Regions from separate parts of the Pseudomonas sp. M5A4_2d genome, predicted to be linked through region 2. Evidence: predicted binding sites of a transcription regulator. Region 2 holds the regulator's gene; the other holds the start of a gene.
The links. Region 2 encodes FliA, which starts transcription of late flagellar genes. Its sites were predicted from a motif close to CTAAAGTTTNNNNNNNNNNNGCCGNTAA; they were not measured.
Positions count from the first base shown of each region.

Region 1 (7,643 bases), 520 kb from region 2:
CATCCTTGAAGGCTACCCGATGGCCGACCTCGGCTATCACTCGGCCCAAGGCCTGCACTACCAGATCGAAGCGATGCGCCACGCCTACGTGGACCGTAACAGCTACCTGGGCGACCCGGACTTCGTGAAGAACCCGGTCGCTCATTTGCTGGACAAGGACTACGCCGCCAAGCTGCGCGCAGCTATCGAGCCGCAGAAAGCCGGGGATTCCCAGGCGATCAAGCCGGGTGTGTCGCCCCATGAAGGCAACAACACCACGCATTACTCCATCGTCGACAAGTGGGGCAACGCCGTTTCGGTGACCTACACCCTGAACGACTGGTTTGGTGCCGGCGTCATGGCGAGCAAGACCGGGGTGATTCTCAACGATGAAATGGACGACTTCACCGTCAAGGTCGGCGTACCGAACATGTACGGGCTGGTCCAGGGTGAGGCCAATGCCATCGCTCCGGGCAAGGCGCCTTTGTCGTCGATGAGCCCGACCATCGTGACCAAAGACGGCAAGGCCGTGATGGTGGTGGGTACGCCAGGAGGCAGCCGGATTATCACGGCGACCTTGCTGACCATCCTGAATGTCATCGACTACAAGATGAACATCCAGGAGGCCGTCGACGCCCCGCGTTTCCACCAGCAGTGGATGCCTGAGACCACCAACCTCGAGGCCTTCGCCGTCAGCCCGGACACCCAGAAGATCCTGGAAAGCTGGGGCCACAAGTTTGCCGGCCCACAGGACGCCAACCATTTGGCCGCGATCCTAGTGGGCGCGCCGTCACTGGGTGGCAAGCCGGTAGGCAACAACCGTTTCTACGGGGCTAACGACCCGCGTCGCAACACCGGCCTGTCTTTGGGCTACTAAACGCCGTCAATTACTGCAGGAGCGAGCCAGCTTGCTCCTGCAGTAGTTGTTCGACTGCGGCGAAGGCCTGGTCGCGGCGTGCCTGCCAACCCCCACGAATCACTACCACGGGCTGCCGGTGCTGTTGCAGCCAGTCCAGGCTGCCCTGGAAAAACGCCCGGCGGTCTGCCAGTTCCGGTTGGCAACGCTGGCCGTCGGCGGTCCATTCCACATCCTCGGGCGAAAGCAGAATGTGCAGGTCGTAATGCCGCGCCAGCAACTCGCTGTCGAGCCACGCCGGGCAGTCGCCGAACAGGGTCTGGCTCCACAGCGTGTTGGTCAGCAGGTGCGTGTCGAGGATCAGCAACCCGGGTTGCTCGGCGCGCGCGGCGTCCTCCCAGGCCAGTTGGCCCCGGGCGATGGCGGGGATATCCGCCAGGGTGGTGTCACGCTGATAGTGGTCGATGAAGTACCGCACGTATTCACCGACCATCAGCCCGCCGAAGTGTGCATGCAGTTCAGCCGCCAGCCAGCTTTTGCCGCTGGATTCAGGACCGGCCAGTACCACAACTTTCATGCGTGCAACGCCGGGTCGGCGCGCCATTCACGCCAGCCTTGCACGGCAATCACGGTGAACAGCGCGTAAAGCGCGGCCGTCAGGTACAGGCCTTTATAGAGGAACAGCCCGACGAAGATCACGTCCACCGCAATCCACAGCGGCCAGCATTGCACGCGTTTTTGCGCCATCCACATTTGTGCCACCAGGCTGAAGCCGGTGAGGGCGGCGTCAAGCCAGGGTTGGGCGGCATCGGTCCAGTGGGCCATGGCGGCGCCGAGCAGCAGGCTGAAGACTGCGCCGACGGCCAGGCTGGTCATGATCGAAGGCCAACCGAGGCTGCTGACCTGGCGCCCTTGCTTGACGTCACCGGCGCGGGTCCATTGCCACCAGCCGTAGAGTTGCAGGGCGGCGTAGACCACCTGCAGCAGCATGTCGGAATAGAGTTTCACGTCGAAGAACACCCAGGTGTAAAGCAGCACCATCACCAGCCCGATGGGCCAGCACCAGGGGTTCTGTTTGACCGTCAACCAGACAGCGATCACCCCCAGGGCGGCGGCGAACAGTTCAAGCCCGGACATGGCGGTTCCTTGGGGACGTGGGAGAGGGCGGGGATTGTAACTTCAAAATGTCGAAGGACCAAAGTGGGAGGGGCGAGCCGCCTCCCACCTGTTGAACGGTGCTAGACCTTGAATTGGCGCAGCAGCCCATTGAGCTGTTCACTCAACTCGCGCAGATGTGCACTCGCCACGCTGGACTGTTCCGCCGCCAGCGCTGTGCTGTGAGACAAACCGGCTGCCTGGGTGACGTTCTGGTTGATGTCTTCCACCACATGCGCCTGTTGCAAGGTCGCGCTGGCAATCGAGGCGTTCAAACCATTTAGGTTATGTAACGCCTGGCCGATGGCAGTCAGGCTGGCACCGGCCTGGCCGGCTTGCGCGATGGTGAGTTGCGAGGCGCTATGGCTGTCGCTGATCACCTTGACGGCCGCTTCCGAGTGACCTTGCAGGCGCTCGATCATCGCCTGGATCTCTGCGGTGGATTTTTGCGTGCGCTGGGCCAACAGCCGCACTTCATCGGCCACCACGGCAAACCCACGGCCTTGCTCACCGGCGCGTGCGGCTTCGATGGCGGCGTTGAGGGCCAACAGGTTGGTCTGGTCGGCGATGGAGCGAATCACTTCGAGCACGCCGCCGATCTGCGTGCTTTCACTGGACAGCGTGCGAATCACCTCCACGGCCTGGCTGATGGTGCCGGAGAGCTGGTCGATCTGCTGCAAGCTGCCGTCGATATTCACTTGGCCCTGCTGAGCCTGCGCCTGGGCATCACGCATTTCGCTGGCGGCGTGCTCGGCGTTTTTCGCCACGTCCTGCACGCCATACGTCACTTCATTGATCGCCGTCGCCACCAGCTCCATCTGTTGCGATTGTTGCTGGCTGCGGTCATGGGCCTGCTGGGCGTTGGTGCCCAGCTCCGTGGAGGACTGCCCCAGGGCGTTGGCGCACACCTGCAACTGGCTGACCACCTGGCGCAACTTGGCCGTAAAGCTGTTGAAGTGCTGCGACAGCTGGGTGACTTCATCGCGCCCGTGGGTATCGAGACTGCGGGTCAGGTCGCTTTCGCCACTGGCAATATTGGCCATCGCGTTCACCGCCGCCTGCAACGGCTGCACGATACTGCGGGCAATCAACGTGACCAGCACCGCCATCATCAGCGCAATGACCAGGCCAATCAGCGAGGTTTTCCACACCTGGCCTTTGAATTCGGCCTGCACATCATCCACGTACACGCCGGAGCCGATAATCCAGCCCCAGGGTTCGAACAGCTGGATATAGGAGGTCTTTTCCACCGGCGCTTCAGCGCCCGGTTTCGGCCAGCGGTAGTTAACGATGCCGGCGCCCTTGGCCTTGGCCAGGCTCACGAACTCGTTGAACACCGCAAAACCGTCCGGGTCGCGGATCGCCGAGAGGTTCTGGCCATCCAGCTTGGGGTTGGCCGCGTGCATGATCATCACGGGCGTCAGGTCGTTGATCCAGAAATAATCGTCGTGGTCGTAGCGCAGGCCGCGCACCGCGCTCAGGGCCTGCTTTTGCGCCGCTTCGCGGGTCAATACGCCGGTTTTCTCGAGGTTCTGGTAATAAGCCAATACACCGCTGGCCGTCTGCACCACGTGTTGTGTCTGCTGGCTTTTGGCTTGGTAGAGGTCACCATGGATCTGTTTGAGCATCAGCAACCCGAGGGTCAGCAGCATCAACACGGCGACTATCAGGATCAGCCAAAGACGGCGGCTGATCGACATGCTGCGCAAACTGTTCATCGTCCTGTCACTCCGTGCTTTTTATAATAATGGGCGCTGCATCGACATTTCCGGCTTGTCTGATAGGCTTTCGGCCTGTAATCGAAAAACCTGAGTACTCCCTGATTTTTCACGAAATTTTTGCGGCCCGATGGTGAAAATCCACACCGGGCCTTGAGTGTGCTCGTCGTCAGTGAACTATTAAAAAGACAGACAAGGCATGCCGCCGCGCATGACCTTTGGGGGAAATATGGACTTTTGGACCGCCATACAGGCATTGATTCTTGGCGTTGTGGAGGGGCTGACTGAGTTCCTGCCGATTTCCAGCACCGGGCACCAGATCATCGTCGCCGACTTGATCGGCTTCGGCGGCGAACGTTTTGAAGCGTTCAACATCATCATCCAGTTGGGTGCGATCCTGGCTGTGGTGTGGGAGTTTCGGCGCAAGATCCTCGACGTGGTGATCGGCTTGCCGACCCAGCGCAACGCGCAGCGCTTCACCGTCAACCTGATCATCGCGGTACTGCCGGCCGTGGTGTTGGGGGTGATTTTTGCCGACCTGATCAAGCACTACCTGTTCAACCCGATCACCGTTGCCACCGCCCTGGTGGTGGGTGGCGTGATCATGTTGTGGGCCGAGCGCCGCCAACATGCGGTCCACGCTGAAACAGTGGACGAAATCACCTGGAAAGACGCGCTCAAAGTCGGCGTTGCTCAATGCCTGGCGATGATTCCGGGCACCTCGCGCTCCGGCGCCACCATCATTGGCGGCCTGCTGTTCGGTCTGTCGCGCAAAACCGCTACCGAATTCTCGTTCTTCCTGGCCATGCCAACCATGGTCGGTGCGGCGGTGTACTCGGGCTACAAGTACCGTCATCTGTTCCAGCCCGATGATTTGCCGGTGTTTGCCATCGGTTTTGTCACTTCATTCATCTTCGCGATGATTGCGGTCAAGGCCTTGCTCAAGTTTATTGCCAGCCACAGCTATGCGGCCTTTGCCTGGTATCGGATCGCGTTCGGCCTGGTGATCCTGGCGACCTGGCAGTTTGGCTGGATCGACTGGACGGCGGTCAAGCCATGAACATTCAGCACCCGCGCCTGAAGGCGCTGATCTTTGTGTTGTTGTGCGCCGCGCCGCTGATTGGGGCGGCGTTGGTGTGGTATCGCGGCGAGACGGTGATTCCGCTGGCGGCCTACGGCGTCGTCAGTGTGGTGGCGTTTTTTCTGTACTGGGGTGACAAGCGCAAGGCGCAATCGGAGGGCCCGCGCGTTCGGGAAAATATCCTGCACGCCGTGGAGCTCGCGGGCGGATGGCCGGGGGCGCTGATTGCCCAGCAGGTGTTTCGCCACAAAACGCGCAAGGTGTCTTACCAGGTGCTGTTCTGGGTGATTGTGTTGCTGCACGAGGTGTTCTGGCTCGATCAGCTATTCCTGGGCGGCACGTTGCTGGCGGTTTTATAGGGTTGAGGCGCTTGGGATATACCCTACAAGCCTGCGGGAAGCGCCTCACTCAATCGACCATATGAATGGGCGGTACACCGGCGTTATGCTCAAAGCACTGAACGCAGTGGGGTAATACGGATGTCTTTATCGGATTCATTGCTACGCCATTCTGCTACCGAACTTGGCGCATTGATTCAACAGCGCAAGCTCTCATCTACCGCCATTGTTTGCGCCTACCTCGCACGTATCGAGGCGCTCAACCCTTCGGTTAACGCCTTGGTTCAAGTGTGTGCCGAGGCGGCGCTGGCCAGTGCGTGGGCGGCGGATCATGCAGTCGCCAACGGTGAGTATTGGGGCGCGTTACACGGCGTTCCCTTTACGGTCAAAGATGTTATCGACACGCGTGGCGTGGTGTCGGCGGTGGGTTTGACTGAGCGGGCTCACTACCTGCCGGAACAGGACGCCGTGGTGGTGACGCGCATGAAAGCCGCCGGCGGCATTTTGCTTGGCAAAAGCAACTGCCCGCCGGGTGGCGGCGGCGGTGTCACCCACAATCCTGTCTACGGCGCCACGCGCAACCCGCATGCGCTTGCCTATAGCCCCGGAGGGAGCAGTGGTGGCGAAGCGGCGGCGATTGCTGCTGGGCTTTCACCGTTGGGGCTGGGCAGCGACTCCGGTGGCAGCTTGCGCGTCCCCGCACATTTTTGTGGTGTCTGTACGTTGAAACCCACCAGCGGCCGTGTGCCTAACACTGGTGTTTTCGATCACCCGGGCGGGTTGAGTGACTATCGCAGTCAGATTGGCCCGATGGCCCGGCATGTCGAAGACCTGGCCCTGGTGCTGCAGGTCATTGCCGGTGAAGATGGGCGCGATGCCGGGGTGATTCCGATGCCGTTGGGCGGTATGCAGACTCAAGCGCTGAATGGTTTGCGAGTCGCCTGGTACAGCGATGGCGGCATTGAGCCCGTCGACGCAATCACGCAAGAAACACTGCAAGTGGTCGCCGCTCTGTTGGAACGCGCGGGCGCCTTGATCCGTCCGGCCTTTCCATCGGCGTTGAGCAATGCCCGCGACATTACCGAACGCTACTGGGCAATGAGTAAAGGCACCGGCGCGCAGGCGATACAGTTGCTTTCAGATTGGGATCAGTTTCGCACGGCCATGCTGGGGTTCATGGCCGACTACGACCTTATCCTGTGCCCTGTCGACGCGGCGCCGGCAACCCGCCTGGGAGAGACTCGGCCAGGGCTGTTCAGTCACACGTTGCCTTACAGCCTGGCGGGTTGGCCTTGTGTGGTGGTGCGCGCAGGAACTGATCACGCGGGTTTGCCGGTTGGCGTGCAGATTGTCGCGCGACCCTGGCACGAGCATGTCGCGTTGGCGGCGGCAGCGGCCATTGAGCGCGCGCTGCCGTTCCCGCTTTGAGCGGTCACTCCAGCTTGAGTCCCACTTGCGTGCGCTTGGGCAGCTTGCTCACCACTAACTGGTGCGAGCGTTGCAACAGGCCACGCAGTTCCTCGGCGTTCAGCGGGTAGGGCGTGTTCATGATGATCCATTGCGCCCGTGCCAGGTACGGCGCCGGGTGGATGCCGGGGCGGTCCACATGGCCCAGGAACAGTTCTTTGTCGACCTTGAACGCCAATGAATCGCCCCGCAGGTGCTGCACGGCGAACATCTTGTTGCCGGCGATGGAAAACACCCGCACGCCGCCCCATTTGTAGTCTTCCCGCGCGCCGGGCAGGCTCAGGCAGAAGGTGGCAACTTGTTCTTCGGTCATTTTCATAGCAAACGGTCTCCGCAACCCTTGAAGGCTTCTTCCAGGTAGTCGATCCAGGCTCGGATGGCCGGCAGTACGCCACGGCGGTGCGGGTAGACCGCCTGCAGCCAGCCGCCGGGTGACGACCACTGCGGCAACAATTGCACCAATTGACCGCTGGCCAATTCCTCTTCGCAATACATCATCGGCAGCACGGTAAAGCCCAGGCTCTTCATGGCGCAGGCTTTGCGCACGATGAAATCGTCGATGCCCAGGCGGGCTTCCAGCGCCAGGTCTTCGCTATTGCCTTGCGGGTCGATCAGGCGCAGGTGCACCAGGCGGTCAGCTTCAAGTGCGCCGAGCACCGGCAGTTGCTTGAGGTCTTCGAGGCTGTTGATTTGCCGTCCCTGGATGAATTCAGGGCTGGCGACGAGGATAGTCTGGGCCTGGCGCAGGCGCTTGGTCACCAGCAGTGGGTCTTCATCGCCTAACTCGCGCACGCGCAGGGCGACGTCGATGCCTTCGGCCACCAGGTCGACACGGCGGTTAACCAGGGTCATTTCCAGTTGCACAAGCGGGTGAGCCGCAAGGAAACCGGCGACCATGTCCGGCAGCATGTGCTGGGCCATGCCCACCGGGCAACTGACGCGTAAGCGCCCGCGCGGTTCGCTGGACATGCTCGCCACGGCTTCGTCGGCCATTTCCGCCTCCAGCAGCATGGCCTGGCAATGGCGCAGGTAGCGCTCGCCGACGGCGG
Region 1 is NZ_JBKEZW010000001.1:972,373-980,015, forward strand. It holds gene ggt (gamma-glutamyltransferase) at 1-856, shown strand, start outside; gene ACLBW8_RS04500 (AAA family ATPase) at 867-1,412, opposite strand; gene pnuC (nicotinamide riboside transporter PnuC) at 1,409-1,972, opposite strand; gene ACLBW8_RS04510 (methyl-accepting chemotaxis protein) at 2,074-3,708, opposite strand; gene ACLBW8_RS04515 (undecaprenyl-diphosphate phosphatase) at 3,938-4,768, shown strand; gene ACLBW8_RS04520 (DUF1294 domain-containing protein) at 4,765-5,148, shown strand; gene ACLBW8_RS04525 (amidase) at 5,269-6,555, shown strand; gene ACLBW8_RS04530 (MmcQ/YjbR family DNA-binding protein) at 6,560-6,913, opposite strand; gene ACLBW8_RS04535 (LysR substrate-binding domain-containing protein) at 6,910-7,643, opposite strand, start outside.
Region 1: the regulator FliA is predicted to act here: its motif matches at 3,776-3,803, upstream of ACLBW8_RS04510 (methyl-accepting chemotaxis protein).

Region 2 (7,643 bases):
CCAACCATGTTCATGATGTCGTCCAGGCGTGCGGTATCAACGCGCACGGTGGTTTCGGCTTCACTGGCAGGCTTCTCGGCCACGGGTGCCGCTGCGGCACGTGCAGGCGCCGGGGCGGCTGCAGGGGCTGGAGCGGGCTTGGCGGCAACCGGGGCGGCGGCTTTGGCCGGCGCAGGTTTCGCCGCGACAGGCGTGGCGGTCGCCGCAGCAGCCGGGGCCACTTCGGTGAACTTGCCCTTGCCGTGCAATTCGTCCAACAAGGCTTCGAATTCGTGATCGGAGATCAGCCCGTCAGCGGCAGGCTCTGCGCTGGCGGCAGGCACGGCAGGCGCGACGACGGCCGTGGCCGCGACTTCCGGCAAGGCTTCGGCCGCAAAGGTGCCTTTGCCATGCAACTGGTCGAGCAACGCTTCAAATTCGTCGTCGGTAATGTCGGTGCTGGCGCTGGCGCTGGCAGCCGGAACTTCCGGCGTAGCGGCAGGTGCCACCGCGTCGGCAGCGAACTGGCCTTTGCCATGCAACTGGTCGAGCAGGGACTCGAATTCAGCGTCGGTAATGTCTTCGCTGGTCGGCGTTGCAGGCGGGGCGACCGCTTGCGGTGCTTCAGCTTCGGCCTTCACCGCACTGAGGGAGTTGAGCAACTGCTCGAACTCGCTGTCCGTCACGTCCGCTTCCGGCTCGGCCACAGGCGCCGCTTCCACCACCGGTGCAACCGAGGTGTCGGCAGGTTCTGCCAGGCGCGCCAGGGCGGCCAGCAGTTCCGGCGTGGCCGCCGTGATCGGTGCACGTTCGCGCACTTCACTGAACATGCCGTTGACCGCATCCAATGCTTCGAGAATCACGTCCATCAGTTCCGAGTCGACGTGTCGCTCACCCTTGCGCAGGATGTCGAATACGTTCTCGGCGATGTGACAGCACTCCACCAGCTCATGGAGCTGGAGGAAGCCGGCGCCCCCTTTTACAGTGTGAAAACCGCGAAAAATTGCATTGAGCAGGTTCGCATCATCCGGGCGGCTTTCCAGCTCGACCAGTTGCTCGGACAGTTGCTCTAAAATTTCGCCGGCCTCTACAAGGAAATCCTGAAGGATTTCTTCATCGGCGCCGAAGCTCATGTGGGTGCTCCTTAGAAGCCTAAACTGGATAACAGGTCATCTACGTCATCCTGACCTGACATAACGTCTTCACGTTTATCGGCATGAATCTGCGGACCTTCACCCTTGGCGAGATGTTTTTGTGGATCTTTTTCCGAGAGGATCGCTTCGCGGTCATGTTCGATGCCGGCAAAACGATCAACTTGGCCAGCCATGAGCACCAATTTGAGCAAGTTGCTTTCCACTTCGGTGACCAACTGGGTCACGCGTTTGATCACCTGACCGGTGAGGTCCTGGTAATCCTGGGCCAGCAGAATGTCATTGAGGTTGCTGGCAACCTTGCGGTTTTCCTCTTCGCTGCGCGACAGAAAAGCGTCGACCCGACGCGCCAACTCACGAAACTCTTCAGCCCCCACTTCCCGACGCATGAAACGGCCCCAGTCAACGCTGAGGGCCTGCGCTTCGGTCGCCATGCCATTGACCAGGGGCGTGGCGTTTTCCACCAGGTCCATGGTGCGGTTGGCCGCCGCCTCAGTCAGCCTGACCACATAGGACAGGCGTTCGGTGGCATCGGTGATTTGGGAGATTTCTTCGGCCTGGGGCATGTGCGGGTCAATCTGAAAATTGACGATCGCACTGTGCAGCTCGCGTGTGAGCTTGCCCACTTCCTGGTACAGGCCGCGGTCACGGGTCTGGTTAAGCTCATGGATTAACTGCACCGCGTCGCCGAACTGGCCTTTTTCAAGGCTTTCGACCAACTGGTGAGCATGCTTTTTCAGGGTCGACTCAAAGTCTGCCTGCGATGATTCTTTATGCTCCATAGCTCCCCCGTGGTGGCATCAGCCGTGGATGCGTTCGAAGATTTTTTCGATCTTCTCTTTCAAGGCCAATGCAGTGAATGGCTTAACCACGTAACCGTTAACCCCGGCTTGGGCGGCTTCGATGATCTGTTCACGCTTGGCTTCGGCGGTCACCATCAGCACAGGCAGGCTGCGCAGTTTTTCATCGGCGCGCACGTGACGCAGCAAGTCGATGCCGGTCATGCCCGGCATGTTCCAGTCGGTTACCAGAAAGTCGATGCTTCCGCTGTTGAGGATAGGAATCGCCGTCAGGCCGTCATCCGCCTCGACCGTGTTGGTGAACCCAAGGTCACGCAACAGGTTTTTTATGATCCGCCGCATCGTTGAGAAGTCATCAACGATGAGGATTTTCATGTTCTTGTCCAATTCGACCTCCAAGCAGTCTTAAACGCGCCCAGCACCTGGACGCGCCATTTCAATCAACAGGCGTTACACAAAAAGGACTGCCAGGGGTACCACGGAACGAACCCGCGAAAGACTTTTCACCTCTCGCCTAATTGCGCTGCAGTATCCCCACACTGCCTGTCAGCGCGCGCGCCACTCTCCCAATCGCCCCCGCAAGCGGGCTGCGCACTGGCTATGCAGCTGGCTGACACGCGATTCGCTGACCCCCAGGACCTCACCGATTTCCTTGAGGTTCAGCTCTTCGTCGTAGTACAGCGCCAACACCAGTCGCTCACGCTCAGGCAAATTGGCAATCGCCTCCGCCAACGCCCCCTGGAAGCGTTCATCTTCCAGGTCGCGCGACGGTTCGAGATGTGCACTCGCGCCGTCCTCGTGCAGCCCTTCGTGTTCGCCGTCCTGCAACAGGTCGTCGAAACTGAACAGGCGGCTGCCCAAGGTATCGTTCAAAATCCCGTAGTAATCGTCGAGACTCAATTGGAGTTCGGCCGCAACTTCATGATCTTTAGCGTCACGACCTGTTTTTGCTTCAATTGCACGAATTGCGTCACTGACCATTCGCGTGTTGCGGTGTACCGAACGCGGCGCCCAGTCCCCTTTACGCACTTCATCGAGCATCGCACCACGGATACGGATACCCGCATACGTCTCGAAACTCGCGCCTTTGCTCGCGTCGTATTTGGTCGACACTTCGAGCAGGCCGATCATGCCGGCCTGGATCAGGTCTTCAACCTGCACACTGGCAGGCAGGCGTGCCAGCAAGTGGTAGGCAATGCGCTTGACCAAGGGCGCATAGCGCTCGATCAATTCGCCTTGGCTGTCACGTGCCGAGTTTTTGTAAAGGTTATAGCCGCTGGCTGTCATAGCACCGGTCCTGCGCTCGTCTGATGCACCAATCGCTCGACGAAAAACTCCAGATGCCCGCGCGGGTTGGCGGGCAACGGCCAAGTATCGACCTTCTGGGCAATAGCCTTGAACGCCAATGCGCACTTCGAACGAGGGAACGCTTCATAGACTGCACGCTGCTTTTGCACAGCCTTGCGCACACACTCGTCATAGGGAACTGCGCCAACGTATTGTAAGGCGACATCGAGGAAGCGATCCGTGACCTTGGTCAACTTGGCGAACAGGTTTCGCCCTTCCTGCGGGCTTTGGGCCATGTTGGCCAGCACACGGAAGCGATTCATGCCGTAGTCACGGTTAAGCAGTTTGATCAGGGCGTAGGCATCGGTGATGGAGGTGGGCTCATCGCAGACCACCAGCAGCACTTCCTGGGCAGCGCGCACGAAGCTGACCACGGACTCGCCGATCCCGGCGGCGGTGTCGATCACCAGCACGTCGAGGTTGTCGCCGATGTCACTGAACGCCTGGATCAGGCCGGCGTGCTGCGCCGGGCTCAGATGCACCATGCTCTGGGTACCCGAGGCCGCCGGCACGATACGAATGCCACCGGGACCTTGCAGCAGCACATCGCGCAGCTCGCAGCGGCCCTCGATCACATCGGCAAGGGTGTGTTTGGGTGTCAGCCCCAGCAGAACGTCGACGTTCGCCAGCCCCAGGTCAGCATCCAGCAGCATGACCCGACGGCCAAGCTCTGCCAGGGCCAGGGACAAATTCACTGACACGTTAGTTTTTCCGACGCCACCTTTGCCGCCGGTCACCGCGATCACCTGTACGGGATGCATGCTGCCCATTTTATTTCTTTACCTTGTCTTGCTTAGACGCAGGCTACATGGCTTGGCCGCGTGAATCGCTTGCAGACCATCGATGTAGATACTTTTCACGGTGTTCATCCTGCCCTTCAACCCACCCGCTTTGCCGGGTTGTGGTAAAGGTCGGCGAACATGTCGGCCATCGCTTCCTCGCTAGGCTCTTCTTGCATTTGCACGCTGACAGCACGGCTGACTAACTGATGACGGCGCGGCAGATGTAAATCATCCGGAATCCGCGGCCCGTCGGTCAGGTAGGCGACCGGTAATTCATGACTGATGGCCAGGCTCAGCACTTCACCCAGGCTCGCCGTTTCGTCGAGCTTGGTCAGAATGCAACCCGCCAGGCCGCAACGCTTGTAGCTGTGGTAGGCAGCGGTAAGAACCTGTTTCTGGCTGGTGGTTGCAAGCACCAGGTAATTTTTTGACTTGATGCCACGCCCAGCCAGGCTTTCCAGCTGCATGCGCAATGCCGGATCACTGGCTTGCAGGCCGGCAGTGTCGATCAGCACCACACGCTTGCGCAGCAACGGGTCGAGCGCGTTGGCCAGGGACTGGCCCGCGTCGACGTGGGTCACCGACACATTGAGGATGCGGCCCAGGGTCTTAAGCTGTTCCTGGGCGCCAATACGGTAGCTGTCCATGCTCACCAGCGCGATATTCTGCGCGCCGTACTTGAGCACATAACGCGCAGCCAGCTTGGCCAGGGTGGTGGTCTTGCCCATGCCGGCAGGGCCGACCATGGCGATCACACCGCCCTCTTCCAGGGGTTCGATTTCCGGGGTGACGATCATGCGTGCCAGGTGGGCCAGCAACATGCGCCAGGCCTGGCGAGGCTCTTCGACTTCAGCAGTCAGTGCCAACAGGTCGCGGGACAACGGGCCGGACAGGCCGATGCGTTGCAGGCGACGCCACAGGTTGGCCTGGTGCGGTTTGCTGCCTTGCAGCTGGTTCCACGCCAACGAGCCCAATTGCACTTCAAGCAGCTCACGCAGGCCATTGAGTTCAAAACGCATCGAGTCAAACACGCGCTGGTCGACTGCGGCAGCCGGGGCTGGCGCTGCAGGACGCGGCGGTTCTTTGAACGTCGGCTCAACCAGCGGTTCGGCGGCGGTCAGCGGCAGGCCGGCGAACAACTGGCGACTGCTGGTGGAATCGCTGTCGCCACGCATACTCAGCTCAGCCTGGGCCGAGACAATGCGCGAAGCGGTCTTGCGCAGCTCGTCCTCAAGTTCCATGTTCGGCACGCGCGGCGCCAGCGCCGAGGGGGTGTAATCCAGGGCAGCCGTCAGCTCGACACCGCCGGCAATACGGCGGTTTCCAATAATCGCGGCATCGGCGCCCAGCTCATCACGTACCAGTTTCATGGCCTGACGCATATCGGCGGCGAAAAAACGCTTAACTTGCATATCCCACTACCTCAGCCGTTGGGCCCTACTGTCGCGACAATAGTCACTTGCTTGTTGTCAGGAATTTCCTGATAAGCCAAAACGTGCAAATTCGGCACTGCCAGACGTCCAAACCGCGACAACATCGCTCGGACCGGGCCCGCCACCAGCAGAATCACCGGGTGACCCGCCATTTCCTGACGCTGCGCGGCTTCGATCAACGAACGCTGCAGCTTCTCAGCCATGCTTGGCTCCAGCAGAACGCCCTCTTCCTGGCCTTGCCCTGCCTTCTGAATACTATTGAGCAATATTTGTTCCAACCTTGGCTCCAAGGTGATAACAGGCAGCCCAGACTCAACCCCTACAATGCTTTGCACGATTGCACGGGACAATCCGACGCGCACCGCAGCCACCAGCGCGGCAGTATCTTGACTCTTGGCGGCATTGTTCGCGATGGCCTCGGCAATGCTGCGAATGTCGCGCACCGGCACCTGTTCGGCGAGCAAGGCCTGCAGCACCTTGAGCAACTGCGACAGCGACAGCACGCCGGGCACCAGCTCTTCGGCCAATTTTGGCGAGGCTTTGGCCAGCAACCCCATCAATTGCTGGACTTCCTCGTGGCCGATCAGCTCGTGGGAGTGCTTGTAGAGAATCTGGTTAAGGTGGGTAGCGACCACCGTGCTGGCGTCTACCACGGTGTAACCCAAAGACTGTGCCTGGCTGCGCTGGCTGACTTCGATCCACACCGCTTCCAGGCCAAAAGCCGGATCTTTGGCGGTTATGCCGTTGAGTGTGCCGAATACCTGGCCGGGGTTGATCGCCAGTTCGCGGTCGGGGTAGATCTCCGCTTCGGCGAGGATCACGCCCATCAGGGTCAGGCGGTAGGCACTGGGCGCCAGGTCGAGGTTGTCGCGGATGTGCACGGTGGGCATCAGGAAGCCCAGGTCCTGGGACAGCTTCTTGCGCACACCCTTGATCCGCGCAAGCAGTTGGCCACCTTGGTTGCGGTCTACCAGCGGGATCAGGCGGTAGCCGACTTCCAGGCCGATCATGTCGATCGGGGTGACGTCATCCCAGCCAAGCTCCTTGGTTTCCTGGGCGCGGGCCGGCGACGGCAGCAAGTCCTGCTGGCGGGCGATTTCCTGCTGGGCCTGGACCTTGACGAGGTTTTGCTTGCGCCAGAACAGATAAGCACCGCCGGCCGCCATGGCCGCCATGCTCAAGAACGAGATATGCGGCATGCCGGGCACGATGCCCATGATCGCCATGATGCCCGCCGCCACGGCCAGCGCCTTGGGCGAAGCGAACATCTGCCGGCTGATCTGCTTGCCCATGTCTTCGGAGCCCGAAGCACGGGTCACCATGATGGCTGCAGCTGTAGATAACAACAGTGATGGCAATTGCGCCACTAAACCGTCACCGATGGTCAGCAAGGCGTACACCTTGCCCGCATCGCCGAAGGTCATGCCGTGCTGGAAGATGCCGACTGCCATCCCGCCGATCAAGTTGATGAACAGAATCAGCAGGCCGGCGATGGCGTCGCCGCGCACGAATTTGCTGGCACCGTCCATGGAGCCGTAGAACTCGGCTTCCTGGGCCACTTCCAGGCGGCGGGACTTGGCTTGGTTCTGGTCGATCAGGCCGGCGTTGAGGTCGGCGTCAATCGCCATTTGTTTGCCGGGCATGGCGTCGAGGGTAAACCGCGCGCTCACCTCGGAAATCCGCCCGGCGCCCTTGGTCACCACTACGAAGTTGATGATCATCAGGATCGCAAACACCACGATACCGACCACATAGTTACCGCCAATCACCACTTCACCGAAAGCCTGGATCACCTTACCGGCGGCGGCGTGGCCGTCCTGACCATGAAGCATCACCACCCGCGTAGACGCCACGTTCAGCGCCAGGCGCAGCAGGGTCGCAATCAGCAGGATGGTCGGAAATACCGCAAAATCCAGCGGCCGCAGGGCATACACACAGACCAGGAGCACCACGACGGACAGGGCAATGTTGAAGGTAAAAAACACGTCGAGCAGGAACGGCGGCATCGGCAACATCATCATTGCCAGCATCACCAGCAACAGCAACGGCACACCCAGATTTCCCCGCGACAGGTCAGTCAGGGTGCCACGGGCCGTGCTGAGCATTTGAGAGCGATCTACCACCGGTATTCCTCGTGTTCCTTGAAGCAAA
Region 2 is NZ_JBKEZW010000001.1:457,073-464,715, reverse strand. It holds gene ACLBW8_RS02140 (chemotaxis protein CheA) at 1-1,112, opposite strand, end outside; gene ACLBW8_RS02135 (protein phosphatase CheZ) at 1,124-1,912, opposite strand; gene ACLBW8_RS02130 (chemotaxis response regulator CheY) at 1,931-2,305, opposite strand; gene fliA (RNA polymerase sigma factor FliA) at 2,477-3,217, opposite strand; gene fleN (flagellar synthesis regulator FleN) at 3,214-4,047, opposite strand; gene flhF (flagellar biosynthesis protein FlhF) at 4,155-5,471, opposite strand; gene flhA (flagellar biosynthesis protein FlhA) at 5,483-7,597, opposite strand.